Regions from separate parts of the Paenibacillus sp. FSL P4-0338 genome, predicted to be linked through region 1. Evidence: predicted binding sites of a transcription regulator. Region 1 holds the regulator's gene; the other holds the start of a gene.
What was found. The regulator LexA, encoded in region 1, represses DNA repair genes until DNA is damaged. The targets are predictions, from matches to a motif close to CGAACATATGTTCG.
Positions count from the first base shown of each region.

Region 1 (16,071 bases):
GGGTATATGCAAGGCGGATTAACATATTCTCATGTCAAATATGGGGTCTTAATGGCTTTGCAGAGTATGAGGGAGCGCAAGCTGCTGTAGTATCTGTGCGACATAGAAACCGTTATGTTCATATATCAGGCTTGGAGAGGAGGGCGGACTTTGGAGGAAGCAACAGCTATTGAAAGCTTGCTGCAGAGAAAGCAGGAGAATGAAGCTGCCGTCGCTGTAATGATGTGTGGAGTAGCGGGATCGGGCAAGACGACCTTTGCGCTCAAGCTGGAGCAGGAGGGATTCGCCCGGCTGTCCATCGATGAGGATATCTGGAGTACCCATGGCCGTTATGGCCTTGATTACCCGGAAGAGGCTTATGAATCCTTCAAGGAACAGTCGGAGCGCAAGCTGCGTAAGGAGCTAATAGAGCTGCTTGCCGGAAAGCGCCATGTCGTGGTTGATTTCAGCTTCTGGCAGAAGCGAAGACGTGACGAATACAAAGAGCTGATCGAGCAGCACGGAGGACAGTGGGTCTTGGTTCACCTGAAGGTAGAGCCGGTAGAGCTGCGCCGGAGGCTCCGCATCCGCAGCGCGCGGTTTGACGCCAATGCGGCATTCACCATTACCGGGGAGATTCTGACCCGTTTCCTGAACGGATTTGAGACGCCAACGGGCGAAGGGGAATGGATCATTGAAGCATAACATGACATGAAGCGGGACACCGGAGTTGTAAAGTCGAATACTGGCTTGCCGCAGCTTTCGCAGCAGCCTGTGATTTTGCGTGTGGATTGCTCTATGTGGTATACTTCGGGAAACCAAATCCCATGCATCTGACAGTTTGATCTCTTAATCTCACAATAGGTGAAAGAAATCTTGTGAGAAAAACTCACATACCATTGACACGCCATATAAGGAAATGTACAATGAGATGAGAAAAAGATCATTGGAAGGTTGGATGAGTCATGGGTGATGAAATCCGCAGAAATATGGCATTATTTCCTATTGGAATCGTAATGAAGTTAACTGATCTATCCGCCAGACAAATTCGTTATTATGAGCAGCACAGCCTGATCGTACCTGCGCGTACCTCCGGCAACCAGCGTTTGTTCTCCTTTAATGATGTGGAACGTCTGCTTGAGATTAAGGCGTTGATTGAGAAGGGTGTTAATATTGCCGGCATCAAGCAGGTGATGAACCCTGTCTCGAAGGAATCTGAAGAAGCTACGGTTATTACCCCTGATACAGAGGTGAGACGTAGAGAGTTGTCTGATTCGCAGCTTCACCGTCTGCTGAAGCAGGAGCTGGTTTCCGGTAAAAGACCGGGACAAGTGTCTCTAATCCAAGGTGAGCTATCCCGGTTTTTTAATAAATAATATAGAGCAGTTGAAAGGGAGAGGGTAACGTGAGCTTTACTAAAGAGGATATTCTGCGCATTTCCAAGGACGAGAACGTCCGGTTTATTCGCCTGCAATTCACCGATTTGCTGGGAACGATCAAGAATGTAGAGATTCCAGTAAGCCAGCTTGAAAAAGCACTCGACAATAAAATGATGTTCGATGGTTCTTCCATCGAAGGTTATGTGCGGATTGAAGAATCCGACATGTATCTGTATCCGGACCTGAGCACTTGGGTAATCTTCCCTTGGGTGACAGACAGCCGTGTGGCACGTTTGATTTGTGATGTGTACATGCCGGACGGAACACCGTTTGCCGGAGATCCGCGCGGTATCCTCAAACGTTGTCTGCAGGAAGCGGAAGAAATGGGCTTCACTGCTATGAACGTTGGACCTGAGCCGGAATTCTTCCTGTTTAGAACTGATGAGAAGGGCAATCCGACCACTGAGCTGAATGACCAGGGTGGATATTTCGATTTGGCGCCGATGGATCTTGGGGAGAACTGCCGTCGTGAGATCGTATTGACACTGGAGGAAATGGGTTTTGAGGTTGAGGCTTCCCACCATGAAGTGGCTTCCGGCCAGCATGAGATTGACTTCAAATACGCCGATGCCATCAAGGCAGCGGATCAGATTCAGACCTTCAAGCTTGTCGTGAAGACGATAGCCCGTCATCACGGCCTGCATGCAACCTTTATGCCTAAGCCTTTGTTCGGTATGAACGGATCGGGGATGCACGCCCACCAATCCCTGTTCAATGGCAGCGAGAATATGTTCTACGATGAGAGCGATAAGCTGGGTCTCAGTAAGACAGCCCGTTATTACATGGCAGGGATTCTGAAGCACGCACGTGCATTTGCTGCAATCACTAACCCGACGGTCAACTCCTACAAACGTCTGGTTCCTGGTTATGAAGCACCTTGCTATGTTGCATGGTCTGCAAGCAATCGCAGCCCGATGATCCGTATTCCGGCTTCGAGAGGGCTTAGCACACGCGTTGAGGTTCGTAATCCGGACCCGGCGGCTAACCCGTACCTTGCACTGGCTGTAATGTTGAAGGCAGGTCTTGATGGAATCAAGCGTAAGCTGGATCTTCCGGCTCCAATTGACCGTAACATCTATGTCATGTCCGAAGAAGAGCGGATTGAAGAAGGCATTCCAAGCCTGCCATCCGATCTGAAGGAAGCTCTGAACGAAATGATCCGCAGCCACGTGATCACAGAAGCCCTCGGCGAACATGCCCTGGCCCACTTCTACGAGCTGAAGGAAATCGAATGGGATATCTACCGTACCCAGGTCCACGAGTGGGAAAGAGATCAGTACATGACGCTTTACTAGGATACAGCAGCCCCTGGCGCTATACGCGCCGGGGGCTTTTTTTGTTTTTTTAGAGAGTATGGTTTATATCTGAACGTGGATAAGTGCTCTTGCGTGTCGGCCGCGAAGGGTTAGTTAGATTGTGGTAAAGACATACCAAAAAAGTAGGCTTCCTAAAGCTAGCACAGCAGTCATACCAAGGAGCACACCAATAATGACTTTTTCAGATCTGTTATATTTCTTCACAATGCTCACCTCAATAAACTCTAATATAAAAACCAACAGCTTTCTTTTACCGAGAAATAAATCCCGGACTGCTGTTGGTTTATTGAACTGAACGTCTCTGATTAGGTTAATGCATGATTATTTATTGTGATGATCCTTATGATGAAGATCCCTATATTCATTCTTTGTTAAACCAAACAACATAGAATCATGATATTTACCATTGATATAGAAGATTTGACGTCGGACTCCTTCTTGAACGCATCCTACTTTTCTAAGCATAGCAGCCGATGCTTCATTTCCCTCCAGAACATAATCATTAAATTTATTAAGTCTGCGCTCGAAAAATGCATATTTTAAGAGCATGTGCACTGCCCTGGTACCGTAACCCTTCCCTCGATAGGGATGATCAATTACAATACCTATGCTGAACGTACCATTCCTCTCGTCAATACTGTTTAAATTAATACCACCTACCGTGTCACTGTTCATATTTTCAATAGTAAACATGATTCGGCCATTAGTGGATGTAAATTCAACATTCTCTTCAACGAATTTCTTCGCAACCGAGCTTGTGGGCGGCAATTCAATAGTACATTCCAGAAAACGACGGGCAGGGCTATCGAATGCAGATAAATATATATTTTCCCAATCCTCAGCCTCTATTGAACGCAATCTAATTTCATCATCTTGCCAATAATAGTTTGTATAATCTACATTTAGCATTAGTACACCTCCAAATAATATCACGATTCTATAAGTTTATCTCATGAAATATATATTTTGGAGGTGCTTTTTGATTATAAGTAATCTTAACATGATAATATTGGTTAGATGGTGTAGTTCTTAGATTATTCTTCAATGGAAACCGAGGACCGGAAGGCATACCATAGCAATCCATAAGCTAATCCGAAGTAAAGGAGTATACCGATGATGGATATGGACAGAAGAATGAGGATAACTTTGTTTCCATTCATACATTTACCTCCTAAATAAAACTCTCCCAATATTAAAGTGTGGGGGAGAGACTGAAAATGAAGACTAAACAAAGCCTTTACATCATAATATAAAGGAATTACAATTCCAGATCAATCCACTTCATTTTACATACTATTCCATCTCCTATATACTTAACCAGAAGAGAATTCTAGTGGCAGACATGGGAGTGGATGATGAAGAATACATATAAGATTATGCTTTCGCTGTTGCTGGTGCTGGCGTTGATGGGTCAGGTGGCTGGAGCGGAAGGAGCGGCTGTGCCAGCGGAGACCCAAGAGAGGCTTATGGAGCAATATGGGCTGGATGCGCCGCCTCTGCCGGTATGGGATTGGAGTAGCGTTGATGTCGGGGGCAGTGGAATTGCAGGCGGGATGCTGTTCGTGTACCGGATGTTTGTGAATCCGCTGGGGTTCTTGTTGCAAGAGATACTGTATATTTTGTAGTTGAGGGGGAAAAGAATGAATTCGCGTTATGATATCCCAAGTCCTGCACGCAGAGTCCGTAGGAGATCGGGCGGTAAATCATTACTGGTCCTTATTCTTGTTCTGATTGTGATGGCTGTTACGAATCCGGGGAAGGAAGCCTTCAGTGAATATTCTGTAAAGAATCTGGAGAATACGCTAGATCAGGAAATAGGCGACGGAATTAGCAAGCTGGTGGCTCAGCCTGTAATTGAGTCTTTGACCGAGCGGGATAACTACATTTTGTTCTCAGTATTTAGCGTACCAGACCTTAAAAATACCAATTTTTTTACCAGGGATGGCGGGGCTACTAAGAAGTATATTGGATTGTTTAAAATCCTTTTTATCAAGCTGTAAATATGGTTTACATATTGTTCCATGACCCGGTATAATTAAATAGATGGTTGTCGGAATCTTTTATCATGGTTGTGGAACAAGGAGGAACGAAGTTGAATACGGCTTATAAAGTACTGTCCAGTGATGCTGATCTATTCGCTGCCGCACTGGCACAGGTACAGGTCTACGTCGTTCAGCTGGTTGATGGCAAACCGCATGTGATTGCTGATTATGCCGGACCTGTACAGAAATGGACACCGGAGTACATAGTGCTGGCCGGAATGACTTATAGACGCGATGAATTTGAATTCCGGGTACGGTTGAACAAAAAGTAAGCAGATTACCTGTCCGCTGCTTGCTGCTCTAACATTACTGCCGAATCACACAAGCTTTGGAGTCCTTCTTGGCATCTCTTATACTATCCAACTGTAAAAGAGGTGTAAAGATGAGCCAAAGAGAACGTAACCGGATTCGCAGAGCCATTAATGTCCTGCTGACACAGCGGGCTGTCCTGCTGGAGAGACTGGAAGAAATCAATGAGAATCTGCGCAGAGTGCCTAGAGGTTCGCGGGCCAGAAGAGAGCTGCTGGCAGCCAGAGAATCGATCCGCGAGGCTATCCGTTTGAATACGGTGGCTATCCGTCTGTTGAGAAGTGTGCTGTAGTCTGTATCCGCTCTAATTCATTTGAATCACTGGAACCCTTGGGGCGCAATCTGGCGTCTCAAGGGTTTTTGTGAGTTCCTATTCCCTGATGGTGACACGAGTACCTATGGGAACGAGGGCAGCCAGGGTGAGAACATCTGCGTTATACATGCGGATACAGCCATGGGAGACCATGTGGCCGATGGAAGCAGGGTTATTGGTTCCATGGATGCCATAATGCGGCTTGGATAGACCCATCCAGAAGGCTCCGAACGGGCCACCCGGATTGGGCTGCTTGTTAATGATGGTGTATTCGCCAACAGGCGAGACGGTTAACATTTTGCCGATGCCGACAGGGAAGCCTCTGGTGACGACGTCATTATCCAGCAGGTACAGCATGCGCTGTGACAGATCGACGATAATTCGGTAATTGGGCATACAGATCAGCACTCCTTTGTAACAGGATATGTGCGGAGCTATGCAGCGGTTCTCAGAAAAAGTGGTCAAAAAGCTTAATGAGAACAAATGTTTGCATTCGGCTTTTTGGCCACTTTAAGAAGTGAAATGAACAGAAAACAGGCTGCTTCGCATGGTGCGGAGCAGCCTGTTCTTAAGCGGGGAGTAGATTAGTGGATATCGCGGAATAATCCGATGACCCGTCCCAAAATCGTAACCCGGTTAAGGCGGAGAGGCTCGTATGCCGGATTCTCCGGCTGCAGCCTGATATGATCCCGTTCCTTGTAGAAGGTCTTGACAGTTGCTTCATCTTCTTCGGTCATCGCTACAACAATATCGCCATTGTCGGCAGTCTGCTGCTGGCGTACGATGACATAATCCCCGTTCATAATTCCGGCATCCACCATACTGTCACCAAGGACAGATAGCATAAATACCTTGTTATCGCCTACATAATGAGCAGGTAACGGGAAGTAATCCTCAATATTCTCTGTAGCTGTAATAGGAACACCAGCTGTAACCTTACCCACTACCGGGATGCGGGTAACGGTCTGGACGAATTGATGCACATTCTCTGAATCTTCCTGGCCGAGCAATTCAATCGCACGCGGCTTCGTAGGGTCACGGCGGATCAGGCCCTTCTTCTCAAGCCGGTCCAAGTGACCATGCACGGTAGAGCTGGAGGCCAGGCCGACAGCCTCGCCAATCTCGCGGACGGACGGAGGATAACCCTTGCTGCGGACTTCATTACGTATAAATTCCAGGATCGCCAGCTGACGACTAGAAATCTTTGACATCGGTATCAACCCCATATACTATGTTTGGGAAAATTATAACATAGAACTTCCGTTCGTACAAACATAAGTTCTAAAATGAGGAAAAAAAGAGAACGCAAATAAAGAGAACAGACGTTCCGAAAAAACTATTGATCGAAACACATGTTCGTGTTATATTATTTTCGAAAGCAAGAACATGTGTTTGGAGGATGATGATCATGTTAAAGTATAGTACATACAACAGCATCTACAATAATGAGGATATCAAGGTGTCCGCTCCCGGTAATCCAACTGCTCATAGTAATGTAACCAAGGTCAAGGATGCGATTCTTCATAGTCTCACTGCGCTATCATCACTATTCCGTCAGGTCAGCCTGATGAAGATGGTTTTGGTGCTGATGCTTGTTATTTCGGGATTCACTGTGGTGGGGAATGTTTTTGCCGGTTCGGTCTCTTCACTGAAGCCGGATAAGCGGATCGTAGTCGAACGCGGTGATACCTTATGGAGCATTGCGTTAAGTAACAAGCCTGAGGACATGAGGACAGCCGTATATATAGAAGGAATAATGAAGACGAATCATTTGGAGAACAGTGTCATTAAGGCCGGAGATATTCTGACTTTACCTTTATACTGAAGGATTGTGTCAGACTAATGATCGACTCGGAGAGCTTTCAGGGGGTAGACCTTGACAAGCTCTTTTTCTCATGGCAAAGTTAAAATGAATTTAGAGGGAGGGAAACGTATTGAATATTGACGAATTGGTCGCACGCATCAATGAATTGGCACGCAAAGCTAAGAACGGCGGCCTGAATGAAGAGGAACTGGCTGAACGTGCCAAGCTCCGCGAGATTTACCTGGGGAATATCCGCACTAACTTTCGGGCCCAGCTTGATACTATCGAAATTGTGGACAATCCGGAGCATGAAGAGGGCAATAACGGACTTAAGCATTAGCCTGTTGCCTTTTCATAGATAATACAGGATGACTAGGGGGAACTTACATGGCCCGTTCTTGGGAAAGAATGGTTCAACGCAATACCAAGCAAATTAACCAGCAAAGAAAGAAGCAGGGGAAGGATTCCATTTACACTTCCAGCACTAAGACTGCCGCGAAAAGCATTGATATTTTCAAAGGCCGGAATATTGTATTCCCCGTTGTACTGATGCTGCTTGGCATCATGTTCTGGGTGGTAGGCTCAATTGACGAGGCCAAAGGAAGCGGGATTCTGGCCAACTGGCTGGGTGTGGTGCTGTACTTCCTGCTTGCTGCGCTGCTGTTCTTCCGCCGTCCGTTCCTTAAGGTTGAGCGTGCGCGTATCTCTACTATTAAATACAACCGCGAACGCTTCCTCGCTGCGGCGGATATTGAGAAGATCACTTTATCACGCAGTGTAGTAACCATTAAGTATAAGGGTAAGCGCAAGCAGTGGATTTTCTCCAAGCTGATTAACCGTTATGACACCGCTGCGATGGGGGAACGTCTGGAACAGTTCGCGAAGAACAACAATATTGAACTAGTGCACGAATAGGAAGACAGACCAGCATATAGGGAGTGGGAGAAGAAATGCCGATTACCGCCGTACTATTTGACCTTGACGATACCCTGCTGTGGGATGACCGCAGCGTGGAAGAAGCCTTCCGCTATGCTTGTGAGGGTGCTGGAGATTCCGTTGATCCACAGGAGCTGGAAGCTGCTGTACGCAGAGAAGCCCGTGCCCTCTATGAATCCTATGAGACATATCCGTTCACCAAGCTGATCGGTATTAACCCGTTTGAAGCGCTATGGGCGAACTTCACTGCCGGTGAACAGCCGGAGTTCCGTCAACTGGAGCAGCTTGCCCCCGTCTACCGTAAGGAATCCTGGCGCCGCGGCCTCGCCTCACTCGGAGTAGAGGATGAAGCGCTGGCTGCACAACTGGCCGATAAGTTCGCCGCTGAGCGCCGCAGCCGTCCCTATATCTATGAAGAGACGCTTCAGGTGCTGGACGAGCTGCGCGGCAAGGTGAAGCTGCTGCTGCTGACGAACGGCTGCCCGGCACTTCAGCAGGAGAAGCTGGATGGTGTACCGGAGCTTACCCCGTATTTTGACCATATTGTGATTTCGGGAAGCTTCGGCAAAGGCAAGCCGGACAAGGGAATCTTCGAGCATGCGCTCGGACTGCTGGATATTGCTCCAGAGCAAGGTATAATGGTGGGTGATAAGCTTACGACAGATATTCTAGGCGGCTTATCCGCCGGACTGACCACAGTCTGGATCAACCGAAATAGGAAAGCTTCGGACCCGGAGATTACGCCGGATTATCAGATCAGCCATCTCTCAGAGCTTCTGCCGCTGGTAGTCTCCCTGTAAATTGAATTCCATGAAGCCAGTATCCTATTTATGTGGATATTGGCTTTTTTATATCTGCTATATTGTTTGAACTTGAAATTATACTGTATAGGGAAAAGTGGCGGAGGAGAAATTTGGAACTGAAGGAGCGTTAGCGTCCGCCTGAAAGCTTTCCGAAGGAAAGCTCGCGTCGTAAGCATCAGCTGTTACCCGATTTCAACTGCTAGCAGCGGTTTAATTCAAGAAATCTGGGAACAACAGCGGCCGGAGGGCCAAACATTCTTTGGAGTCACGGCAATCCCAATACAAACACTTGAATCAAAGATATGACTATTCTCATATTCACGAGTGAATCATGCAGCTTCTTTAAGGCAAATTGAATAAAATGTGTATAATAAGGAGAGTAGCGATCTGACTTTCATTGTAATATAAAAATGATATGTTTCATGGATGAAGAAGAATCTACCTATGAACCGGGAGGACTTCAGATGATGAAGCCAAGGATACGCAGGGGACTGATGTGCATTGTGATGGGGATGACGCTAGCAGGATGCTCGGGGAATAAGGAAGACGAGATGCAGATGCAGATGCATGCTGCGGCCAACTCCTCCATGTCACCGATTAAGGTGGAGCTGAGCTGGAACCCGGAGGAAGTAACCGCAGGTACGGCAGTTAGCTTCAAGGCTGTCGTGACACAGGACGGTGAACCGGTAGATGATGCTAGAGAAGTTATGTTTGAGGTCAATGAGGCCGCGGATAAGACCAAGAAGGTTGAAATCAAGGGTGAAAGTGACGGAGAAGGGGCTTATGTCGCGGAACATACCTTTGAAGAGGCGGGCGAATTCAGTGTCACTTCACATGTGACTGCCCGGACGCAGCATTCCATGCCAAGCAAGAAACTTATGGTAGCGCCGTAATAGAAATGAAATCAATGGAAATACAAATAATGCAGGGTGGAAAGGAAGGCTTTCCGAAATCCCTTTATTCTGCTAAAATTACTCTAATGTTTCACTGGGGGGATGGAAAGTGGCCAAATACACACTTGCTGAGAGCTTGCAGCAGCGCATATTGATACTGGATGGAGCTATGGGTACCATGATTCAACAGGTGCCGCTTACCGGCGAGGATTTCGGCGGGGATGACCTGGATGGCTGTAATGAAATGCTGGTGCTGACCCGTCCGGAGGTTATTCAGGACATTCATGAGAAATACCTGGAGGCCGGTGCGGATCTGATCGAGACAAATACCTTCGGTGCCACCTCAGTGGTGCTTGCTGAATATGATATTCAGGACCGTGCCCGGGAGATTAACCTTGCGGCCGCCAGACTTGCACGTAATGCCGCAGATAAATATGATACACCGCAGCGCCCGCGTTATGTTGTAGGAGCTATGGGACCAACCACGAAAACGCTCTCTGTCACCGGGGGAGTCACGTTCAAGGAGCTTGTAGACAGCTATGAAGAACAGGCGGTTGCGCTGATCGACGGTAAGGTGGATGCACTGCTCCTGGAGACATCCCAGGACACCCTGAACGTGAAGGCTGGAAGCATTGGTATCCGTAACGCCTTCGAGAAGAGCGGAATTACGCTGCCGGTGATGATCTCGGGAACCATTGAACCTATGGGAACCACGCTGGCCGGACAGAATATCGAAGCCTTCTATATTTCACTGGAGCATCTGAAGCCGGTGTCCATCGGACTGAACTGTGCTACCGGACCGGAATTCATGCGGGATCATATCCGTTCGCTGTCAGCGATCTCTTCAGCAGCTGTCAGCTGTTACCCGAATGCGGGTCTGCCGGATGAGAACGGGAATTATCATGAATCCCCGGATTCCCTGGCCCGTAAGCTGGGCGGCTTCGCGGAGAAGGGCTGGCTGAACATTGCCGGTGGCTGCTGCGGAACCACTCCGGATCATATCCGTGCGATGGCTGAAGTCATGGCGGCTTACCCGCCGCGTAAGCTTGACGGCCAGCATCCTCCGGCCTTGTCGGGGATTGAGCCTGTGTATGTGGAGAGTGAGAACCGTCCGTATATGGTCGGTGAACGGACCAATGTCCTCGGTTCCCGGAAGTTCAAGCGTCTAATCGTCGAGGGGAAATACGAGGAAGCTTCGGAGATTGCCCGGGCCCAGGTAAAGAGCGGTGCACAGGTCATTGATGTCTGTGTCCAGGACCCGGACCGGGATGAGACGGAAGACATCATGCGGTTCCTGGAGCTGGTGGTGAAGAAGGTCAAGGTGCCGTTAATGATCGATACGACGGACCCGAAGGTCATTGATCTGGCCTTGCAGTATTGTCAGGGCAAAGCGATCATTAACTCCATTAACCTTGAAGATGGTGAAGAGAAGTTCGAGCATGTCACACCTCTTATTCATAAATACGGAGCAGCGATTGTTGTAGGAACTATCGACGAGACTGGTCAGGCTATCCTGGCAAAGGACAAGCTCGAGGTTGCCAGACGTTCCTATGATCTGCTGGTCAACAAATACGGTCTGGCTCCCGAGGATCTGATCTTCGATACCCTGGTGTTCCCTGTAGGTACCGGGGATGAGCAGTATATCGGCTCCGCGAAGGAGACGATTGACGGCATCCGTCTGATCAAGGAGGCTATGCCTGCTGTTCATACAATTCTTGGCATCAGCAATGTCTCCTTCGGTCTGCCTGAATCCGGCCGTGAGGTGTTGAACTCGGTATTCCTGTACGAGTGCACCAAGGCCGGTCTGGATTATGCCATTGTGAACACCGAGAAGGTGGAGCGGTACGCATCGATCCCTGAAGAGGAGCGCAAGCTCGCTGAAGAGCTGATCTATAATACGAATGATGACACCTTGTCTGCGTTCGTAGCAGCTTTTCGCGGCAAAAAGGTGGAGAAGAAGGAGAAGATCTCCAATCTCTCCCTGGAGGAGCGCCTAGCTTCCTATGTGGTAGAAGGCACCAAGGAGGGGCTGATCCCGGATCTGGATGAAGCGCTGAAGACCTCCGCTCCGCTGGAGATCATTAATGGACCGCTGATGGCAGGGATGTCTGAGGTCGGACGGCTGTTCAATAACAATGAATTAATCGTGGCCGAGGTGCTGCAGAGTGCGGAGGTTATGAAGGCCTCAGTGAACCATCTGGAGCAGTTCATGCAGAAGGATGAGACCTCGGTTAAGGGGAGAATCATGCTTGCGACCGTCAAGGGTGATGTGCATGATATCGGCAAAAACCTGGTCGAGATTATTCTCTCCAACAACGGTTATGAGATCGTCAATCTGGGGATCAAGGTTCCGCCAGAGAATATTATTGAGGCCTTCCGCAAGGAAAAGGCCGACGCCATCGGCTTGTCGGGACTGCTGGTGAAGTCGGCGCAGCAGATGGTGCTGACTGCGCAGGATCTGCGGTCCGCCGGTATTGATGTGCCGATTATGGTGGGCGGTGCAGCACTGACCCGCAAATTCACCAAGACCCGAATCCGTCCGGAGTATGACGGACTCGTCTTATATGCCAAGGATGCCATGGACGGTCTGGATATCGCCAACCGGCTGATGAACCCGCTGGAGCGGGTGAAGATTGAGGAGGAGGTCCGCCAGGAGGCTGAGGCTGCTGTAGCTGTCGCTCCGCAAGCGCCCCTTCCCGAGCTTACGCGCGCAGTCCGCTCTAAAATTTCGGGTGATGCCCCAGTGTTCATCCCGCCGGATATGGAGCGTCATGTCCTGCGTAATTATCCGCTGGGACATGTGATTCCTTATGTGAATATGCAGATGCTGCTCGGCCATCATCTCGGTCTGCGCGGTTCTGTAGAGGCGCAACTGGCAGCGCGAGATCCGCGTACCGTAGAATTGAAAGAGACCGTGGACGATATTCTGCATCAAGCGATGATCGAAGGCACGATCGTGCCGCATGCTTTGTACCAGTTCTTCCCGGCCCAGTCACGCGGCAATGACATTCTGATCTATGATCCGCAGGATCAGGCTAAAGTGCTGCATACCTTCACCTTCCCGCGCCAGAATGTGGAGCCGTATCTCTGTCTTGCTGACTTCCTGAAGCCAGTGGAGAGCGGAGTCATGGACTATGTAGGCTTCCTGGTGGTTACTGCGGGCCATGGCGTCCGTGAATTATCGACTGTACTTAAAGATAAGGGGGATTATCTCCGTTCCCATGCTCTGCAGGCTGTCGCCCTTGAGGTCGCAGAAGGTCTGGCTGAACGTGTCCACCATATGATGCGCGACACCTGGGGGTTCCCGGACCCGGCAGATATGACCATGAAGCAAAGACACGGCGCACGTTACCAGGGTATTCGGGTATCCTTCGGCTACCCGGCCTGCCCGGATCTGGAGGATCAGGGGCCGTTATTCAAGCTCCTGAAGCCCGAGGATATCGGCGTGCAGCTTACCGAGGGCTTCATGATGGAGCCGGAGGCTTCGGTCTCGGCGATGGTCTTTGCCCATCCGGAAGCGCAATACTTCAATGTGGAGAAGCTCTAAGCCTTCCGCATGCTCACCGGTCAGAAGGGGCCATGCCCTGACTTTTCGGAACCTCCCGTTACCGGGAGGTTTTTTGTTGGAGTATAAGAATTACCTTCGAGGTGCTGTAAAAGATGCTTTTGCAGCCAAAACAGAGTAGAATTCTTGTCATAAGAACGGGCAAGATCACAAAAAGTAATCAAGACCTTAGAAGCGAGAGAGGAGGGGCATGATGGAAATCTATTTTTTGGGAACGAATGCCGGGGTGCCGACGCTGCAGCGCAATGTGACCTCGGTTGCGCTCCGGCTGCTTGAAGAACGGCGTACCTTCTGGATGTTCGACTGCGGGGAAGGGACACAGCATCAGGTTCTGCGCTCGCCGCTACGGCTGGGTAAGCTGGAGAAGCTGTTTATCACCCACCTGCACGGTGATCATCTGTTTGGCCTGCCCGGACTTATCTCCAGCAGGGGCTACCAGGGCGGGACTTCACCGCTTACGGTGTACGGACCTCCCGGGCTCAAGGCATATCTGGACATATCGCTGTCTGTCAGCCAGTCCCGCATTCCTTATAAGCTGGAGATTGTGGAGCACAGCGGCGGGCTGATTTTTGAGGATGAGACCTTCAAGGTAGAAGCGGGACTGCTGGAGCACCGGATTGACAGCTATGGTTACCGGGTCACGGAGAAGGACAGTCCGGGTAACCTGAATACAGAACTTCTCAAGAGCTATGGACTGAAGCCGGGACCGCTGTATGGCCGGTTAAAAAAAGGCGAGGATATCACTACCGATGATGGCGTGCTGATCCGGGCGGCCGAGGTGATTCATGCGCCCAAGCGCGGACGGATCGTAGTGATTCTGGGAGATACCCGGCCTTGCCCGGGTTCACTGCCGCTGGCGCAGGATGCCGATCTGATTATCCATGAGGCTACCTTTGCCCAGACCCTAGCGGAAATGGCTCATCAATATCATCACAGCACGGCACAGCAGGCTGCGGAACTGGCAAGGGATGCAGGCGGGGCTGAGCTGCTGCTGACTCACTTCAGCTCGCGTTACACTTCGCAGGAGGAGCTCGCTCCACTGCTGAAGGAAGCGCAGGAGATCTTCCCGAATACACTGCTGGCAGAGGAATTCTGCACCTTTCCGGTCTATCGGAGAACCCCGGGAAATGACGCTATTGACTGAATTATTTTCCGGGAAAGCGCAGGAAATGACAGGCCTGTGCCAAAAATAGCGGGGGGCTGCAGGAGTTCGCTAGCGTTCGACGAAGAACGTTAAATTTAAAGTAAAAGCTGAGGATTAAGCGTACGAAGCAGTAGAGAAAATGCCGAAACAAAGCGGCTAAAAATCGCTAAAGGCGGGTAATAAATCCACTTGCAGCACGCTTCCCGCAGAAGCCGCTGCTGCTCTGAAATATAATTCATAGGATTAATAATAAATAGGATGAATCACTTAGCTCGAGTTGACAGGAGGACTTATGAACAATATCGGAGGCTTATTAATTGATCTGGATGGCACCTTGTATCATGGCGGCAGAATGATCCCCGGGGCCCAGCGGCTGATCGCGGCACTTCGTGCGGCGGAGATTCCGTTCCTGTATGTGACGAACAACTCTTCAAGAACACCTGCCAGTGTAGCTGCACATTTACGCGGAATGGGCATTGAAGCAAGGCCTGAGGAGGTCTGCACATCATCGCTGGCTGCCGCCCGTTACATTGCCGGAGAATCTCCGGGGGCATCCGTGGCGATACTTGGAGAAGAGGGGCTGGTGGAAGCCTGCACAGAGGCAGGGTTAACCCTGGTCACCGAGCATCCCCAGGTTGTCGTGCAGGGGATCGACCGTTCTTTTACATATGAAGCACTGGCCCGCGCCTCGCGCTGGATTCGGGAAGGGGCGAGATTCGTCCTGACCAACCCCGACCTGATGCTTCCCTCTGATGACGGAGTGATGCCTGGTGCCGGTACGATAGGTGCAGCTATTGAAGCAGCCAGCGGTGTGGCGCCCGTGGTCATCGGCAAGCCCGAGACGCATCTGGTAACGTATGCGACATCTCTGCTCGGCATCAAGCCGGAGGATGCGGTGATGGTGGGCGATAATATGAGAACGGATATCTTGGCTGGTGCTAATGCGGGCTGCCGGACTGTGCTGGTGCTTACGGGACTTACAACCCGGGATAATCTGGAGCATTACCAGCAGCTAACCGGAGTTAAGCCTGATGAAATTTGTGCTGATTTAGCTGAACTTATGGTACTGCTCGGTGTATAATGACAAAGGTGACCTTTTGACCATCCAAGAAGGGAAGATGACAATATGCCGGAATTGCCGGAAATGGAGAATTACAGAAAGCTGCTTAGCCAACATCTAATAAACGTACCCATTACAGGGGTAACCGTAAATAGAGAAAAAACCATTAATATGGAGACTGAAGAATTCGTGAAAGGTTTGGTCGGGGCTCGAATTGTATTCGTCGAACGCCGCGCCAAGCATATTCTTTTCCACCTGCATGACGGACGCAGACTGCTGCTGCATCTGATGCTGGGCGGGCTACTGTTCTATGGTACAGAAGAAGAACGTCCTGACCGTACTACACAGGTTGAGCTTGCGTTCGGTGATCATATCCTCTACTTCATGGGTCTGCGGCTGGGGTATCTCCATCTGTTGTCTGTCAAGGAAGGCGAAGCGGCAATGGGGAAGCTTGGACCCGAGCTGCTG
Region 1 covers NZ_JBBOCG010000001.1:2,010,209-2,026,279, reverse strand. Annotated here, with positions in the region: gene MKZ07_RS08860 (methionine gamma-lyase family protein) at 1-90, shown strand, start outside; gene MKZ07_RS08855 (AAA family ATPase) at 151-684, shown strand; gene MKZ07_RS08850 (MerR family transcriptional regulator) at 945-1,355, shown strand; gene glnA (type I glutamate--ammonia ligase) at 1,385-2,713, shown strand; gene MKZ07_RS08840 (GNAT family N-acetyltransferase) at 3,056-3,643, opposite strand; gene MKZ07_RS08835 (hypothetical protein) at 3,769-3,894, opposite strand; gene MKZ07_RS08830 (hypothetical protein) at 4,087-4,359, shown strand; gene MKZ07_RS08825 (hypothetical protein) at 4,375-4,734, shown strand; gene MKZ07_RS08820 (hypothetical protein) at 4,827-5,048, shown strand; gene MKZ07_RS08815 (hypothetical protein) at 5,159-5,377, shown strand; gene MKZ07_RS08810 (L,D-transpeptidase) at 5,456-5,794, opposite strand; gene lexA (transcriptional repressor LexA) at 5,983-6,609, opposite strand; gene MKZ07_RS08800 (LysM peptidoglycan-binding domain-containing protein) at 6,807-7,223, shown strand; gene MKZ07_RS08795 (DUF896 domain-containing protein) at 7,333-7,542, shown strand; gene MKZ07_RS08790 (hypothetical protein) at 7,590-8,117, shown strand; gene MKZ07_RS08785 (HAD family hydrolase) at 8,153-8,938, shown strand; gene MKZ07_RS08780 (FixH family protein) at 9,406-9,834, shown strand; gene metH (methionine synthase) at 10,004-13,381, shown strand; gene rnz (ribonuclease Z) at 13,593-14,543, shown strand; gene MKZ07_RS08765 (TIGR01457 family HAD-type hydrolase) at 14,836-15,624, shown strand; gene MKZ07_RS08760 (Fpg/Nei family DNA glycosylase) at 15,670-16,071, shown strand, end outside.

Region 2 (16,071 bases), 1.2 Mb from region 1:
GGCCATCGGCCATTCGTCCCGGTCATAGCCTTTCTTGGTGGGAACTCCCTTCAGCGACGCCTTGCGGTTCTCCTCAGCATCCTTGCGGTTGATGGTACAGATGGCTGACTCTCCCTTGCGGATGGCCTTTTGGATGTGCCTCGCGGTCTCCGGGTAGCGGTCTGCCGGGAACTTCAGCTTCACGATCTCCGAAGAATGACCGGAAGGGGTCTGCGGCAGCCATTGCCCGTTCTCCTCCAGCAGGTAGGCGGACAGACTGAGCAGGGCGATAATCATGAGACTGATGATGGATTTTTTGGCTTTCATATCTGCTCCTTTGGATGTGGGTATGGGTATAATGCCTGTGCCCTGAATAGTATAGCGTAAGAATAACGGATTGGGACAGCCCGAATTCTGTGCAGCAGCCGTGCTGAAGTTCCATAATTCGTCATAATATGTACAAACACAATGAAAAGGATGGTGGAAAATGTGGAACAGCGCAACCTCAGGGACCTGCTGGATTCGGCCTCGCGGCTGATTGGTGATGTGCAGTGGCAAGCGGCTTTTCGTAAAATACAGATGTCTCCCGCTGACGCGGAGCTGGGGGCGCCCGCACGGAAGCTGCTGGAGACGCTGTACTGGCTGCAGGGCCAGGGAATGATCAGCGGCCAGCATGATTACCTGGAGAGCCCGGATGATATCAACAACAAGCTGAAGAATACGGCAGGCAGTTATGCCGGACTGCACGGCTATGAGATGGGGCCGATCAGCAACCAGACGGAGAAGCTCATCAGCAGTCAGCGGCAGGGCGTAACGGACAGTGCGATCCGCTGGCACAAGGCCGGGGGCATCGTAGCGATGACCTATCATGCCAACCTGCCGGGTACGGCACCAGCCTGGACGAATGTCTCCATGAGCCTCAGCGAAGCTAATTTCAGCAAGTACATCACACCGGGAACAACCGAGTATACGGCGATGATTGCCGAGCTGGATAAGGTCGCTGTTTTCCTGAAAAAACTGAATGACGCCGGTGTCCCCGTCCTCTGGAGACCTTACCACGAGATGAACGGCGGCTGGTTCTGGTGGGGGCAGAAATCCTCCTTCGTGACCCTCTGGGAGATCATGTTCGAGCGGTATACCGTCTATCATCAGCTGCACAATCTGCTGTGGGTGTGGAGTCCGAATGCCAAGAACAAGAATAGTGAGGAGCCGGCCAAGTATTATCCGGGCAGCGGCAGAGTGGATGTGCTGGCGGCGGATATTTTCGAGGGTGATTACAAGGGGGAACATCATGATACGCTCTGGGACCTGGGACGCGGCAAGCTGATCGCCATCGGCGAGAACGGGGAGCTTCCTCCGCCAGCTGTGCTGGCAGGCCCGCAGAACAAATGGAGCTACCAGATGACCTGGGGCAAGATGCTGTACGAGCGCAATAAGGATGCAGTGATTCAGGCTTTTATGAGGAATAGTGCCATATTCTCCAGAGACGACTATTCGGCCAAAGCGGCGGCGTATGCTTCTTCAGGAGGGGTACTCCCCAAACCGGGCCTCTATGGGCAGTATTACAACAATATTACGCTTACCGGCACGCCTGCCCTCACCCGGACAGATGCCAATATTAACTTCGCCTGGAGGCAGGCCGCGCCTGATCCGGCTGTTCACGCAGATCTGTTCTCGGTACGCTGGAGTGGCCGAATAAGCGCTGCCTACAGTGAGACCTACACGATCTATTCGTATTCAGATGACGGAATCCGGATATGGATCGACGGGAAGCTGGTTATTGACAGCTGGATCAAGCAGAGCGGGCAGGAGCGGCAAGGCACAGTGAGTCTGATTGCGGGGAAGCTGCATGAGCTGAAGGTGGAGTACTATGAGAACCAGGGGGATGCGCGGGCGGTACTGATGTGGGAGAGCCCCAGCCAGGCCAAAGGCGTAATTCCGGCAGGAGCTCTCTATCTTCCCTGAAAAAAGTGTAACGAAGCCTCAGATATGCTCGCGGTAGCTGATATTGTTGGCGACTTTCTCGTCACGCACGGCTTGGCGCAGGATATCCTTGACAGATTGAACCTTACGGATCCTATAGAAGGGGAGCTGTGGTGATGAAGCATCATCCGACAAAATGATCAGCGTCCCGATGCCCAGCATACGCTGCATAACCGACTGGGTGACGGAGAAATCATTGACCCGCAGCAGCTCGATTTCTTCGACATCCTTGCCGATCAGCCCGCTCTTCACCATAATCCGCTGGGACGTAATCGTATACTTGGTGGTATTCAGCCCGATCAGCCCCTTGAGACGGTCAGAGATGCCGGCAGGCTTGCCCTGCCATAATTCTTGTTCAGGACCGGAGCTGTGGCCAGCCGCCGGACGACGTGCTGCTGCCGGAGAACCGGCCTCATCTGTACCTGCCCCGCATTCCCCGCAGAATTTGGCGCCTTGCTTGTATTCCGCACCACATGCTGTGCAATAAGCCATGATAGATCTTCCTCTCCTTGAACGGATAAATTCATTATAGTATAACAGGAATTGCCAGTCATCAACTGGGTTATTGGCCACCTTTTCTCCCTATGAATACGCTTAACCGCTGACATATGTTTCATTACGCCGAATTTTACATTAATTTCATTTGCACTTAACAAAAATCGATATTATTCTGTTAAGTGGAGGGATATTAACTATGAGACAAGCTTTACTTGCAGGACTGCTAATGGCCGTCATGATCCTCAGTGCCTGCGGCAATAACAGTGCTGAACCGGCTTCCCCGGAAGAGGTACAGGAGACGGTACAGAACTTTTACAATGAAATGTCGAAATTCGACGAAATGGGCAAATCCTCGCTAGAGAACTTCAACACCACGCTCACCTCTTATTCCACCGGACAAGCGACGGACAAAGAATTCCAGAAGGCTGTGGACAGCTTCCAGGATACCGCCTCCGAGCTTGCAGATCATGTGAACGATATCAAGATTGCGGGCGGCCTGCCGGATACGATCCAGAAGCTGCTCAGAGATTCGGTGATCGCTTTCCAGAGTGCTTACCAGATCAAGGAGAAGGCCTCCAAGAGCGCAGTATCGCCAGATGTAACCGCCGAGGAATTCGAAGAGATGAATCAGCAGGCGGACGTAGCGATGCTCTATGGCATCTCCAAGCTGAATGAAGCCAGAGAAGCCGCCGGACTGATTGATCCGGAGCAAGCCGTACCAGGAACCGTGTCAGATGCAGGCACAGATGCCAAGCAGGAACCGGGTACTGGAAGCGCAGGGACTACGTCAGTGAAATAAGCAGAGACAAGACTTGTTATATGCAAAAGGGTTCAGATGAAGACGCTGTACAGCATAACTGTGGGCGTCTTTTTGCTGCCGATTGAATTATTTGTCCAACACTATCCTCCACATTTGCAGTTCTAATCATAAATATCATCTCCGCTCCTTTCTACTCCTTTACCCTAATGATGGCATCAGATTAGCTGAAATACTAGAACCACGGGGTGGCCGTTCTAATGCAGGTGTGGTGCAAGTTCAACCCTTTATTATGATCAGCTGAACCCCTTCTCTGTGTCCTTAGACTGACATTAATTTCTGCTTGCCTAACAAGATGGATCACGGATATAATACAAACATACGTTCGGTTCATAGGCGGCAAGATGATGTAGTCCGGGTTATAAACAACAGAGTGGGGGAATAGCAATGGGCAAGAAGCTTGAAGCGGGCGGTCTGCGTGAGAGCAGCCGAATCATGTTGACGGAGCATAAGGGCGGGATCAAGAGGGACGAACGGGAGACCTGGCATAGCCTGAAGCCGGTGCTGGACGAGCAGAAGCTGGAGGAGATTGAGCATACGCTGGCCTTATCGCTGCGGAGTCATGTGCGGGTAACGCTAGTGCTGTATGATCCTCTGGAGCAGAGGAAGCTGAGCGGGTTCGTGACCTCCATTCACACCCACTCGAGGGAATTCAAGCTGCAGTGGGCGGAGGAATGGAAGTGGCTGCTTGTAGATGACATTGTAGAGGCCTATATTGTCTAAAAGGTAACCGCTCTGCCTGGGATCAGCCCGGGCGCGCGTTACATTTTACTTGCTGCGGTGTCCGTCCGTCTTCTCATAGGCAATCAGCGTGACCTGCGGGTTCCCCGTCATCCGGGCAATCTCCGATTCCGCCTGGCGGATTACCTCCACCACATCCTCCTGATCGCTAAGCGGGGCTATTCTGTAGCTGTCACTGTGGATGTCCATGTTCATCCCCCTTTCCGTTAGAATGACCTGACTTAAGGTCTGCATTCTTATTCTGACCTGTAGGTGCACAGTTCATCCGGGGAGATCAGGCGCTGCACAGCTTCTTTTTGCGAGAAAAACGGTCATTGGTGCAAGCAACCCGGACAAAGCGGGCATTTACTATACCAGGGGGTGAGTAGATGCTTACTTTGGAGCAGGTGAAGCAGAAGTCTGCCGCAAGGCTGGCGAAGCTGCATCCGGCCGTATTGGCCGGGGCGAACGAGCTGATTAGACGGAGTTATAACCGGGGGGTGCAGATCCTCATTACGCAGGGCATGCGCACGATAGCGCAGCAGAATGAGCTATATGCTCAAGGGAGAACCAAGAAGGGCGACATTGTGACCAATGCCCGGGGAGGCGACAGCTACCATAATTACGGACTGGCAATAGACTTCGCGCTGCTGCTGCCGGATGGCAGGAATGTGTCCTGGGATATGAACCGTGACGGGGATGGTGATCAGGTGGCAGACTGGCAAGAGGTGGCGCAGGAGGGGAAGAAGCTGGGGTTCGAATGGGGAGGGGACTGGACCTCCTTCAAGGATTATGCTCATCTGCAGATGAGCTTCGGCCTTAGCATCCAGGATCTGAAGGCAGGCAGACGGCCGACCGCCCTGCAGAGTGCAGCCGCCCTAAGCCGCATAACCGGAGGTGAGCCAGAGGTGAACAAGGATATCCCGGTTAATATTACACTCAATGGTAAGAAGCTGACGACCGGCGTTCTGGACGATGCTGTAACCTATGCGCCTGTACGTGCGATTGCAGAAGCGCTTGGAGCCAAGGTCACGTATAATGCGTCCAGCAAGACCGTGAACATTGTGAAGGAATAACTTCTCTGCATAGATGCTGTCCCGGATGGGGAAATTATCAGCGATTAACCACATCCATGAAGGGGGCACAACATTTTGAACAAGCTGATCACAAGTCTTGCCTGCGGTACGGTCCTGTCCATGAGTCTGCTCGGAGCAGGTGACATCTCCGCAGCCTCAGCACCCGGCGGTATGATGACTACTACTCCGGGTGTTATGAGCACAGCCGCTCCGGGCATGAACAACACCACTGACGGACGTATGGGGAACATGGGCAATATGGATGACCGCATGATGGACCGCGGCAACACCATGATGAATCAGACCCGCGACACTCTGCGCCGGGATGATACCATCATGGGGGACAAAATCCGTACGGGCGACAACAGCCCCGTCTCCCCGTTGAACAACAATAACACAACGGGCCGCTACCGGGCACAGAACACGACCACCACAGCCAACAACGACAACCGCTCCAACTGGGGCTGGCTCGGTCTCGTCGGCCTCCTGGGCCTGGCAGGCATGCGCAGCAGAACCGGTGAGCGTGACCGCCACTAATCTGGGCAGGACACCGCAGTTCTGCGAGTAAGGAACAGCAGCGTCATGCAGTAAAGCCCGTGTCAGTCTCGGCTGAGCGGGCTCTTTGCTGCATATGCAGAAGAAATATTGGAAAAATGAATTGCGTATCCCCCGGATACGTGATATTATATTTCTTGTCGCGTTAGTTCGCGCGCATAACATGCCGGGGTGGCGGAACAGGCAGACGCACAGGACTTAAAATCCTGCGGTACGTGAGTACCGTACGGGTTCGACCCCCGTCCTCGGCATCCATAGTAGTAGTGAAGGACGCATTCAGTGAATGCGTCTTTTCTATACATACGGGTTAGAAACGGCTTGCAGGATAGAAACAGGAAAATGTGCGGTTAAGATAGAATTATGCAGTAGAGGAACTCCGCAGCTCATTGGAGAGATAGAGCGCATCCCTGAATCCTTGCAGGTAAATGGCGCGTTCAGTAATGGCTTGAAGGGAGAACTGCGTGTCTTCATATTGGAAGGCCGCATCCTGCTGCTCCTCCGGTAGGGCGTTTCTAAGCTGGTGGAAGAACTGAACACTCTCTTGCAGGAGCATTTTATAAGTAGCATCTGTATCCAGCAGATCCTGGTACATCGCTTCCAGCCGGATACGGATTAAGGGTTCGGTTAGAGCTTCTAAAGATTTATACAAACTAGACACCTCCCTGTCTTAACCTTATAAGGTTATTATATAACTCTATAGGTGTAGTTGTAAAGTTAAATTTTAACTCTATAAGGATAATGGAAGTGGAGCAAAACTATACATATATAATAAGTAGAGGGGAGCTACGCCTCATGTTGAGAAGCAACTTAAGAATCCTGATGGCCAAACACCGGATCGACGACATCACCGAGCTGATGGAGAAATCAGGCCTGAGCCGGAATTCGATTAACAAGCTGTATCGGGAGACGGACTTGGAGACCGTTAAGCTGGAGACGCTGGTCAGGTTATGCGATACGTTTCAGTGTAAGCTGTCGGAGTTGGTTGAGTATGTGCCGGGGGAGTAGGGATTTTAGGAGTGGGGGAGTGCCTTTGGGGGTACTCTTTTTTATTTGGAGATTGTGTATTTTTCTTGTTTTCAATAATCATATTTGTGTTGTCCATCAATACCTCCAGTAGACACTGCTTAATGGTTTCAGGGGTTATAGTTAAAGCTGAAGGATGGCAACCGCTTCTCACACCTCCCTTCGGATCATACAAAGTTAATAGATCAACTAAGGTAATCTCCAGAGCAATCGATATTTGTTCTAGTACTTTGTATCGTAGGGTTCTTTTCTCCACGTTCGAACTGCCCGATGTAAGATGTGTTTACCCCTGCACTTAGTGCAAGCTGCTCCTGACTGAAACCATTTTTCAACCGTAAAATCCTGATATTTTCCCCAATAAATTCGATGTTGTTCATTTCCCTTCACCCCTAATCAAACGATAGAATTTTTTTGTAGGAGGCTCAACAGGATATAGTACGGATTTCAATGCTTATAGTAGAGAATTGATACGGAGTGTGGTTAAACCGTGGATTTCTTTTGGTAATTGTGATTAAAAGAATAGTCACATACGGTAACCTAAATTTATTTAGCTATTTGGTTATTTATATAATCCAGTATTTCTTTAGAAGGCTCAGCTTGCATTTTGATATAGTCGCTTATCAGTGTATTACTTGAATCAGTATAGGAAATCTTAACATAAAGCTCCGTGAAAACTTCAGTCACGGTCGTGTCTAATAATGTCTTATCTAGAACAAACGCACGATATAAACTAATTCCGTTAGTATCGCTATTGGGTGAGTAATCAATTTGTTCCTCATTTAACGCATTGCTAACAAAAACATCGCTAGTATCTAGTCTAGTGAGCATATCGGGGTTTAAAGAAAAACTCATCATTAGATTTGTCATTTGAACCTTTGGTTTCTTGACAAAAATTTCATAAACTATTCTGTCAGCATCTTTATCAGCAGCAAGGTTTATTGTAGCTGTCAGTTCATATTCCGTTGGAAGTGCAGATGTAAATGAATTTTTTTGTTCAATATTTTTCATAACATCATCTAATTCAATGGTATAGTTTTTCGTATATCCTTTACCGTCTATTGAGGCAGGAGGATTTAATTCGGTTACATTAGTTTTATTATCACAACCTGATGATAAACTCACAATTAATAAGGAAAGAATTAATAATGTTAACTTTTTCAAAGTGACTACCTCCAATGTTGTTATACAACCACCCTATCCAATATCAAATAAATAGGGTGGTTTATTTTGTTAACTAATGTTATAAATATTAATTATTTATCCATTCCTCAGTTGTGTGCTCCTTACCTTGGAGGTAATTATTATATGCTTGAGTTTGAATATATGTATCATTGTAATAATGTGCAGCCGATTGTACTTTTATTGCTGAATAGCCTTTTGCAGGTACGAAATCCTTAACTCCTTGACGGCTATTTTTGTTTTTATCCCAATAAATCGCGTAATAATGTTTATAGACATTTCGATTGGTGCTTTCAAAGAGAGTATGCCATGCATTTGAATACCATACTTGACCTTGTTTTGTTGGATAAGTGTACGATACTAATGTTTGTGCTGTTGCAACTTGGGTTGTATCAATAGAAGACATTACTAAATCTGCTACACAAGTCACAACTGAATAAAACGTGTCGATAATACTTGTAAATACAATTAAAGTTAGTCCCTTCACTATATTGAATATCCCTGATTTTCTATCCTGTTGTGCGGGCTGTGCATAAGAACCATAGGTGGTAAGCACTACTTTGGTAGCTCCTTCACCTGGATCAACTCCTTGAGGAGTATACTGCAAATCTGATTTTGAAACGGTAATTGGCAAACTGTTAATGTCGATTATATCATCTTGTACTACGTATTCATTCTGTTTCGATAGATTGAAATCCTCAATACTCAACTGATCGGGTATATCAGAAGGAGACGCAAATACCGACATAGGTCCGCTAGCGGTTAATAAACAAAGTGTACTAAATGCAATAATAGTCTTCTTTAGCTTTAAGTTCATTGTTTTACTTCCTCTCTAATTTTAGATGGTGTAATTTTCTATATCTCTTTTTATTGGATTTATTGATTCATTAATGGTTTTAATGCCAATTAATAGTTTAAAAATACTACGCAATATGTAAAAATAATGTGATATACATCTTTATATTCAAAAAAATAGTAAATTATAGTATTTTGTTATTGAGGATGTGATTAATTACTCTATTTAAAGGTAATTTTGTAATAATTTAGGTATTTTTGGAATATGATTTTACTGGTCCGCTAGTATTTTCGTCTGTAATATTAGTGGATAATTCCCAAAGTTACTGAGATTTAATGCAGTTAGGTGTTTCTGCTGAACTATAACGCCGCGAAGCTAGTGCCCCATCAGAGATCATAGTTGGGAAAACGGGTAATGATATGTAAATCCAACTTCTCGAGGTGAGCGGTATGACTATTTTTGTTCGTGACTTGACTCCGGAAGAAGGCAACCGACTCAAGCGAATTGCACGAAAAGGAGCCGACCCTGTTCAGGTTCGTCGAGCTCTGCTTATTCTGGCTTCTGCCCAAAAAATGAAAGTACCGGAAATTAGTCGGCTTTATCATATCTCTGGCGAACATATTAGACACACGATTCATCGGTTTAATCGGGAAGGGATGGTTTCAACAACGCAGACCCGTCCGCTGCGGGCGACCTACAACCGCCCGCATGGAGTCAAGCATCTGCTTGCGGCATTGGATTTGAAAACAGATCAGTTGTATGGTCATGCTTCAAAAACGAAGAAACATCAGGATATTCTTCGTTTCTTCCATGTGCTTCGGCGCCGGTTTCATCGGTCGGAACGCTTGTAGATCATACTGGACAATTTTTCTCCGCATTTACACCACAAAGTGAAAGAATGGGCCGCAGCGAACAATGTAGAATTAGTCTATACTCCAACATATGCATCGTGGCCTAACCAAATCGAATGTCACTTTGGGCCCCTACGAAAATTCGTCCTCGAAGGTAGTGATTTTGCCAAACACCAAGATTTAGGGTTGGCCATTCAAGCGTATCTTCGCTGGCGAAACAAGAATAAACGTAAGGCCATTATTCTACGCGAGCAAAATAAGATCAAGGTTGTCTGATGGGGCACTAGTTCTAAAATATGTCCGGGCGTAAATTCAATCCTACAGGTTAAGTTGGGCACTTCGGGGGTTGCTTCCAGCACTTCGGCAATGATTGGTAAATCCATAGAAGCTACAAGGTAGTGTGGCGGACCATACCGGTAGCGCTCCTTACCAATGACTATGTCCTTGAGACCTTGAACGACTATGCATAGTGAAGGGTTGTTAAGTTTGTAGGGAGGTTCAGTCTCGGTTGAATGGTATGGAACGGAACAGCGGGAGAAGCTGAGGGACGAAATTAATGTAGACTGAGGACCATCTATATGAGTATGCCGGTCCACGAGCGCAGCAAGCTCTTTTTGCAAAAAATCATTAAGGTCAAACATACGGTTCCTCCTGTAAAGGCTTTATCTTTAGATCTATGTAATGTTCATCATGTTTTAACCATCCCTTGTTATTCGCGTACCTTATTTTAACATAGGAATGTGAAATGCTAATAACAAAACCCCGTCAACCTTTTGCCGCATCGACAACTGCTTTATGCAAAAAAAGAGCTACTGTCGTAGCTCTCTCACAAAAATTATTCTGGCATGATCCAGACAATCTCGCAGATTCGTACGAAAAACTTCCGGCCCCTGGTATCCAATACAACGTGGTCTGGCTTAACGTCCACTAAGCAGCCGCTAATTCCTCCGCGAGTGGTTTCGAGCACTACCTGCTTACCTTTTACAGACATTAAGGTTTCGACTACGTAGGGATCAATAGGATAGACCATGATTGCTTGCGGCATCTGTTGCTGCATGGGATACATTTGATTATTCACCTAATCATTATTAAATGAAAAATGGAAGCAAGTACAAAGCTGTAATGGCACCAAAGGGGATAGGTCTTGGATAAAAGCGGCGGCGCGGGTAGAAACCCGGATAGTATCCGAATTGTCTGTAGGTTGTTGCGTTAGCAGGCATTCCGTTCATCTGGCCCACCATTTCATTGGTGGGAATGGCAAGTGTGACGTAGTTCTGATCGATATGAGCAACAAACCCGTCGTGAGACTGACCATCACTTGTAGTAATACCAACATATTTATTCATACAATTCCAGGCAACTTGTTGATAATTCGTTTCCATGGGTAACCTCCTCAAATACTATCTCGTCAACAGTCTATGGACTACAACCCATATCCATCACGGCATATGCCCATAGCTCAAAAAATTCATAATGAATTAAGCCCATTGAGACGAGAGATAAACGATGAGAATGGATATGGGGAAACGAATATAAACGGTGCGAATGATTGGAGGAAAGGGTTGAGGATGAACCTGAACTCGAAAAGTTGTTATACGAAGGGATTGGTTAAGCGCTCCAATAATGATTTTTTCATTTCTGTTGTATTTCTTCACAGGATCACCTCAAGTACCATTGATATGGAAACTGCAGTCTCCCGAAAAAATCAAATTTTCTTTTAAAGTCGGCAAAAATAAACACTTAAGTATTCACGAGTTGGTTATGCTAGGGAATAAAATAAAAACAAACTGACAATTGTTAATAAAATTTTCATATGACTCTTAGGGATACTTGGATTATAATGATGTCTAAAAAAGAAAACGGGGAGTTAGGGATGAATCAATTTAAAGGTGAAAAAAGCCTGGTTTCGGAGAAAAAGGAGCGTTTTTCTTCCAGCGGTTTTATTTTAGCGGCCATCGGCAGCTCAGTAGGGCTAGGGAATATGTGGAAGTTCCCTTATATTACAGGGGAAAACGGGGGAGCGGCATTCTTCCTGCTCTTCGTTATCTGCTTGATGCTGATCGGTTTGCCGGTGCTGCTGGCCGAACTGGCTATCGGACGCAGCGGGCGCGGAAGCGCAGCGACTTCGTTCATACGGGCCGGAGGCGGGAAAGGCTGGAAGGCTGCCGGAATTCTGCAAGTGATAGCGCCGTTTCTAATCCTTTCTTTTTATATTGTTGTTGCAGGCTGGACGCTGAACTACGCGGTAATTGCCTTCAATGGGCAACTGTTCAGCACAAGTGATTATGCAGGAGAATTCAGTTCATTTATCACAGGATACATGCCGATTGTCTGGCAGGGCACAGCGATGTTGATCACGGCAGGCGTAGTCATCCTTGGGGTATCGGGCGGGATTGAGAAATTCAATAAAGTCCTGATTCCCGGCCTGGTCGTTCTTCTGATTGTACTCATGATCCGCGCGGTAACCTTGCCGGGTGCAGGCGCAGGGGTATCCTTTTTCCTCAAGCCGGACTTCTCGGTGCTGACGGCCGAGTCCGCACTTGTTGCCTTGGGACATGCTTTCTTCTCGCTGTCGCTCGGGATGGGGATTCTACTGACTTACGGTTCTTATGTGGGTGAAAAACAGTCGCTGGGTAGCGCTGCTCTTGCGATTGGGGCTGGAGATTTGCTCTATGCATTTATCGCCGGACTGATTATTTTCCCGACGACGTTCTCGTTTGGCATTGCCCCTGATCAAGGGCCTTCACTGATTTTTGTCGCGCTCCCTGCAGCGTTCTCGGCTATGCCATTCGGCTCCTTCTTCGGCGGTCTGTTCTTCATCCTGCTGGCAATTGCCGCCTTGACTTCGGCCGTTTCCCTGCTTGAAGTGCCTGTATCCTTCGCTATGGAGCGCTGGAACTGGAGCCGTCAACGTGCGGTCTGGATCTTGTCCCTGATCTGTTTCCTGTTTGGTATTCCTTCAGCGATGTCGCTGGGAATGTTCCCTGAGCTTACGTTCGGCGGCAAAGCCCTGTTCGACTGGATAGATTTCATCACCTCCAACATTATGCTGCCGCTTGGCGGACTGCTGGTTACCATTTTTGTCGGATATTTCTGGAAAGGGGCAGCAGAAGCGGCTGGCCTGCAGGCACGTTGGTTCCGTGTCTGGTTGTTCATGCTCCGGTATGTTGCGCCGATTCTGGTGTTCCTGGTGCTACTCCATACTTCGGGCATTCTGACCTTCTAAAGTATGCTGCATAAAATTAAAACAAGGAACCCTTTCAGCAAACGTTGCTGAAAGGGTTCCTTGTTTTAAGCTTTACGACACGTTCAATCCTCATCTTCTGCCAACGCATATCCCACGGCATTGTTCTACTGCCTACTCCCCGTGACCCGTCGATTGACGGAAAACCGGCATGGTCTTCACATGCGTAACCAGTGGAGGTCTATCGGGATTTTCGATTTTGGACAGAAGCATCTCGGCGGCAAGAAAGCCCATTTCGGACCGGTGGATATGAACGGTGGTCAAGTGGGGTTCCACGATTCGCGACTCTGGGGAATTATCGAATCCGCAGACTCTAACCTCACCAGGAATTTGAATATTTAGGTCCTTTAAGATACGAATGACATTAATAGCGATGAAGTCATTGGCGCATACGAACGCGGGTGGAAGATTAGTTATGCTTGCTAGCCGCTGCTTAAGCCACTTATAGTCATCGATATGCCGGTCATCTTCGAGAATGCAGAAGGATTCATCAAGATCAATCCGGGCGGCATACATGGCTTTGGTGAACCCATCCCAACGCTCGTTGAAGCTCATACAATGGCGGGAATCGCCGATAAACCCAATCTCCGTAATTCCTTCATCAATTAGCTTCTTCGTTAGACTGAAAGTGCTGTGAATGTTCTCCATCAGCAGTAGATCTGCCTTCATCTCTGAAAACGTCAGTTCTGCTGAACCGTCAATGAACAATGTCGGGATCCCGAATGACGTAATAAACTCCGAGTAGCTCTTGTCAAACAATTCGATACAGACAATGCCATCTACCTTACTTTTGTCGAAATTCACAGGAAGAGCCGACGAATCGAGTTCATTCTCCCGAACGATATGTATCGACAAATTGAAGCCTTCGGAGCTGATTTTTTGTTCGAGGCCGCTTAGCAGCGATGTGCCAAAATGTGAATTGTTCGGCATATTTGCTGTAAGCAGGGCAATATTACCGGTTCTTTTGGCAGGTGTGACTTCTTGTTCAAACAAGGCGAACTGCTTGTAATTCATATCCATAGCTTTCCTAACCACTTTGCTGCGTGTCTCATCCGGTATTGAGGGATTATTATTTAATGCTTTGGATACCGTATTCCTAGAAAGTCCAAGCGAATCGGCTATATCTTGAATGGTTACTTTTTCTTTGTTCAAAGAGAATGGCTCCTTTAGCAGAAGTATTGCAATCTCGACCAAAATAATCGTAGTACAAATTGATGTAAATGTCAACTTAATTGTTACAAATGAACAATTTATGTAAAAGTAAAAAGAATGAGTATTGAGGTTTATATTTTGTGCAAAAGTAAACAAATGCATAATAAAATTGGACGGTGTTCATTAACCTCGTTATGGAATTTTTATAACAAAAAAGTACTATTTCATAGTTTAGAGCTGTAAAACTAATAAATATTACGTTATTATAATGAAATGGAATTATTTATTTGTTCATATGTTTACTTTTTGTGGTCATGAAAGTCTTGACGAAGTAATCGTGATGTTGTAAGTTTAATTTGCTAGCCGTTAACAGTGACTTGTGGAAGCACTTACTTTTGCGCGAGGAATATTCAAAATCACATTATTTGTTTTGCAAATGAGTGTTGAGAGGGAACGGTATGGGATTTGACCGCGCTAGAATGGTTATCACAGCCGATAAAAAGAACATCGAAGCGGCGAAACGCAGCAAATTATTTGTATGTTGGACGAAGCTGCAAAAATGCTGAAGCCCGATGCCGGACGATGCGGCATGGCGCATTGATATTTTGAAGAAGATCTATGGGCCGGACATGAAAGCAGGATTGGCTGAAAATCTAACAAACAGGTTACGACAGAGCGGGGAAATAGCCAGTTACATTATATTACATACCGTCGGAGCGTGAGTTCATGCTGCACTGGGCCATGCTCTGACTATTATTATCCTGGAGGAGTGGGAGAAACATGAATTATACAGAGAAGTTCCGTCCGCAGTATCATTATTCGCCACAAAAAAACTGGATGAACGATCCGAACGGAATGGTGTATTACGAGAATGAGTACCACCTCTTTTATCAGCACACTCCGTTCGCAAGCCAACCTGATTTCGGAAGAATGCATTGGGGGCACGCGGTAAGCACCGATCTGGTCCATTGGGAGGAGCTTGAAGCATCCCTGCCGCCAGGTGAGGACGGTGCGATTTTCTCTGGAAGCGCGGTAGTCGATACACATAACACTAGTGGTTTTTTTGATGATTATGGTTCAGGGCTTGTGGCGATCTATACGAATAACGACAACAAGGCTCAGCCAGGTAAGCCGCAGGTTCAAAGCATCGCCTACAGCAGAGACAAGGGACGGACTTGGACGAAATATGAAGGGAACCCGGTCTTGTTCCCTGAGACAACGCTTGATTTCCGCGATCCGAAGGTATTCTGGCATGAGGATACATCTAGTTGGATTATGACTCTGGCTGTTCAAGACCGTGTGGAGTTCTACACCTCTCCGAATTTGAAGGAATGGACATTTGCGGGTGCATTTGGCGCCGACGTCATCGGAACACATCGCGGCGTTTATGAATGTCCGGATCTATTCTCGATTCATGTCGATGGTGATCCCAATCAGAAGAAGTGGGTGCTCATTCTAAGTGTAGGCGATTGTAATGGAGTGAACCCGAACGAACCTGAACCACCGGCAGGCGGCTCCGGTATGATGTACTTCGTCGGCAGCTTCGATGGTAAGACATTTACACCGGACGAGCCTATTCTTTCGATTCATGATGTGAAATGGATTGATTTCGGGTCCGATTTCTATGCAGCCGTCACCTGGAGCGATATACCGGAAGGAGACGGCCGCAAGCTCTGGATCGGCTGGATGAACAACTGGCGGTATGCCGGGACGCTTCCGACTGACAAGTGGCGGGGAAATGCATCCATTCCACGGGAGTTGAAATTGAGAACCTATCGGGAAGGCCTTCGTCTGGTGCAGGAACCGGTAAAAGAATTGAGAAAGATAGGTTCACCGCTTATGGCTCTGGAGAATGTAACCTTGGTTCCGGGTACGAATCCGCTGGCGGACATCACCACAGATAGAGCGGAATTGATCGTGGAATTCGAAATTGGAACCGCAACGGAGTTCGGAATGAAGGTTAGAAAGTCTGCAGATGAAGAAACGGTGGTCGGGTACGATACCCTGAACATGGAGTTGTTTGTCGATCGCACGAATTCAGGCACTACGAATTTCCATCCGGACTTCGCAGCTAAGCACCAGGCACCGCTGCTGCCTGTTGATAACCGTGTACGCATGTCCATCTTCATGGATTGGTCTTCGATTGAAGTGTTCGGTGGTGAGGGTACAGCGGTCATCTCTGACATGATTTTCCCCGC
Region 2 covers NZ_JBBOCG010000001.1:3,228,955-3,245,025, reverse strand. Annotated here, with positions in the region: gene MKZ07_RS14260 (NucA/NucB deoxyribonuclease domain-containing protein) at 1-306, opposite strand, end outside; gene MKZ07_RS14255 (glycosyl hydrolase) at 469-1,944, shown strand; gene MKZ07_RS14250 (PH domain-containing protein) at 1,963-2,454, opposite strand; gene MKZ07_RS14245 (hypothetical protein) at 2,657-3,259, shown strand; gene MKZ07_RS14240 (YolD-like family protein) at 3,665-4,000, shown strand; gene MKZ07_RS14235 (hypothetical protein) at 4,046-4,207, opposite strand; gene MKZ07_RS14230 (M15 family metallopeptidase) at 4,387-5,073, shown strand; gene MKZ07_RS14225 (WGxxGxxG family protein) at 5,149-5,610, shown strand; tRNA gene MKZ07_RS14220 (tRNA-Leu) at 5,794-5,879, shown strand; gene MKZ07_RS14215 (DUF6809 family protein) at 5,987-6,277, opposite strand; gene MKZ07_RS14210 (helix-turn-helix domain-containing protein) at 6,421-6,633, shown strand; gene MKZ07_RS14205 (helix-turn-helix domain-containing protein) at 6,837-7,028, opposite strand; gene MKZ07_RS14200 (hypothetical protein) at 7,195-7,812, opposite strand; gene MKZ07_RS14195 (hypothetical protein) at 7,901-8,647, opposite strand; gene MKZ07_RS14190 (helix-turn-helix domain-containing protein) at 9,076-9,477, shown strand; gene MKZ07_RS33585 (transposase) at 9,478-9,753, shown strand; gene MKZ07_RS33580 (AraC family transcriptional regulator) at 9,672-10,118, opposite strand; gene MKZ07_RS14185 (YuzF family protein) at 10,313-10,543, opposite strand; gene MKZ07_RS14180 (hypothetical protein) at 10,566-10,859, opposite strand; gene MKZ07_RS14175 (sodium-dependent transporter) at 11,351-12,703, shown strand; gene MKZ07_RS14170 (LacI family DNA-binding transcriptional regulator) at 12,836-13,873, opposite strand; gene MKZ07_RS14165 (glycoside hydrolase family 32 protein) at 14,654-16,071, shown strand, end outside.
Region 2: a site for LexA is predicted at 3,592-3,605, ahead of MKZ07_RS14240 (YolD-like family protein). Genes of this name have one in related genera too.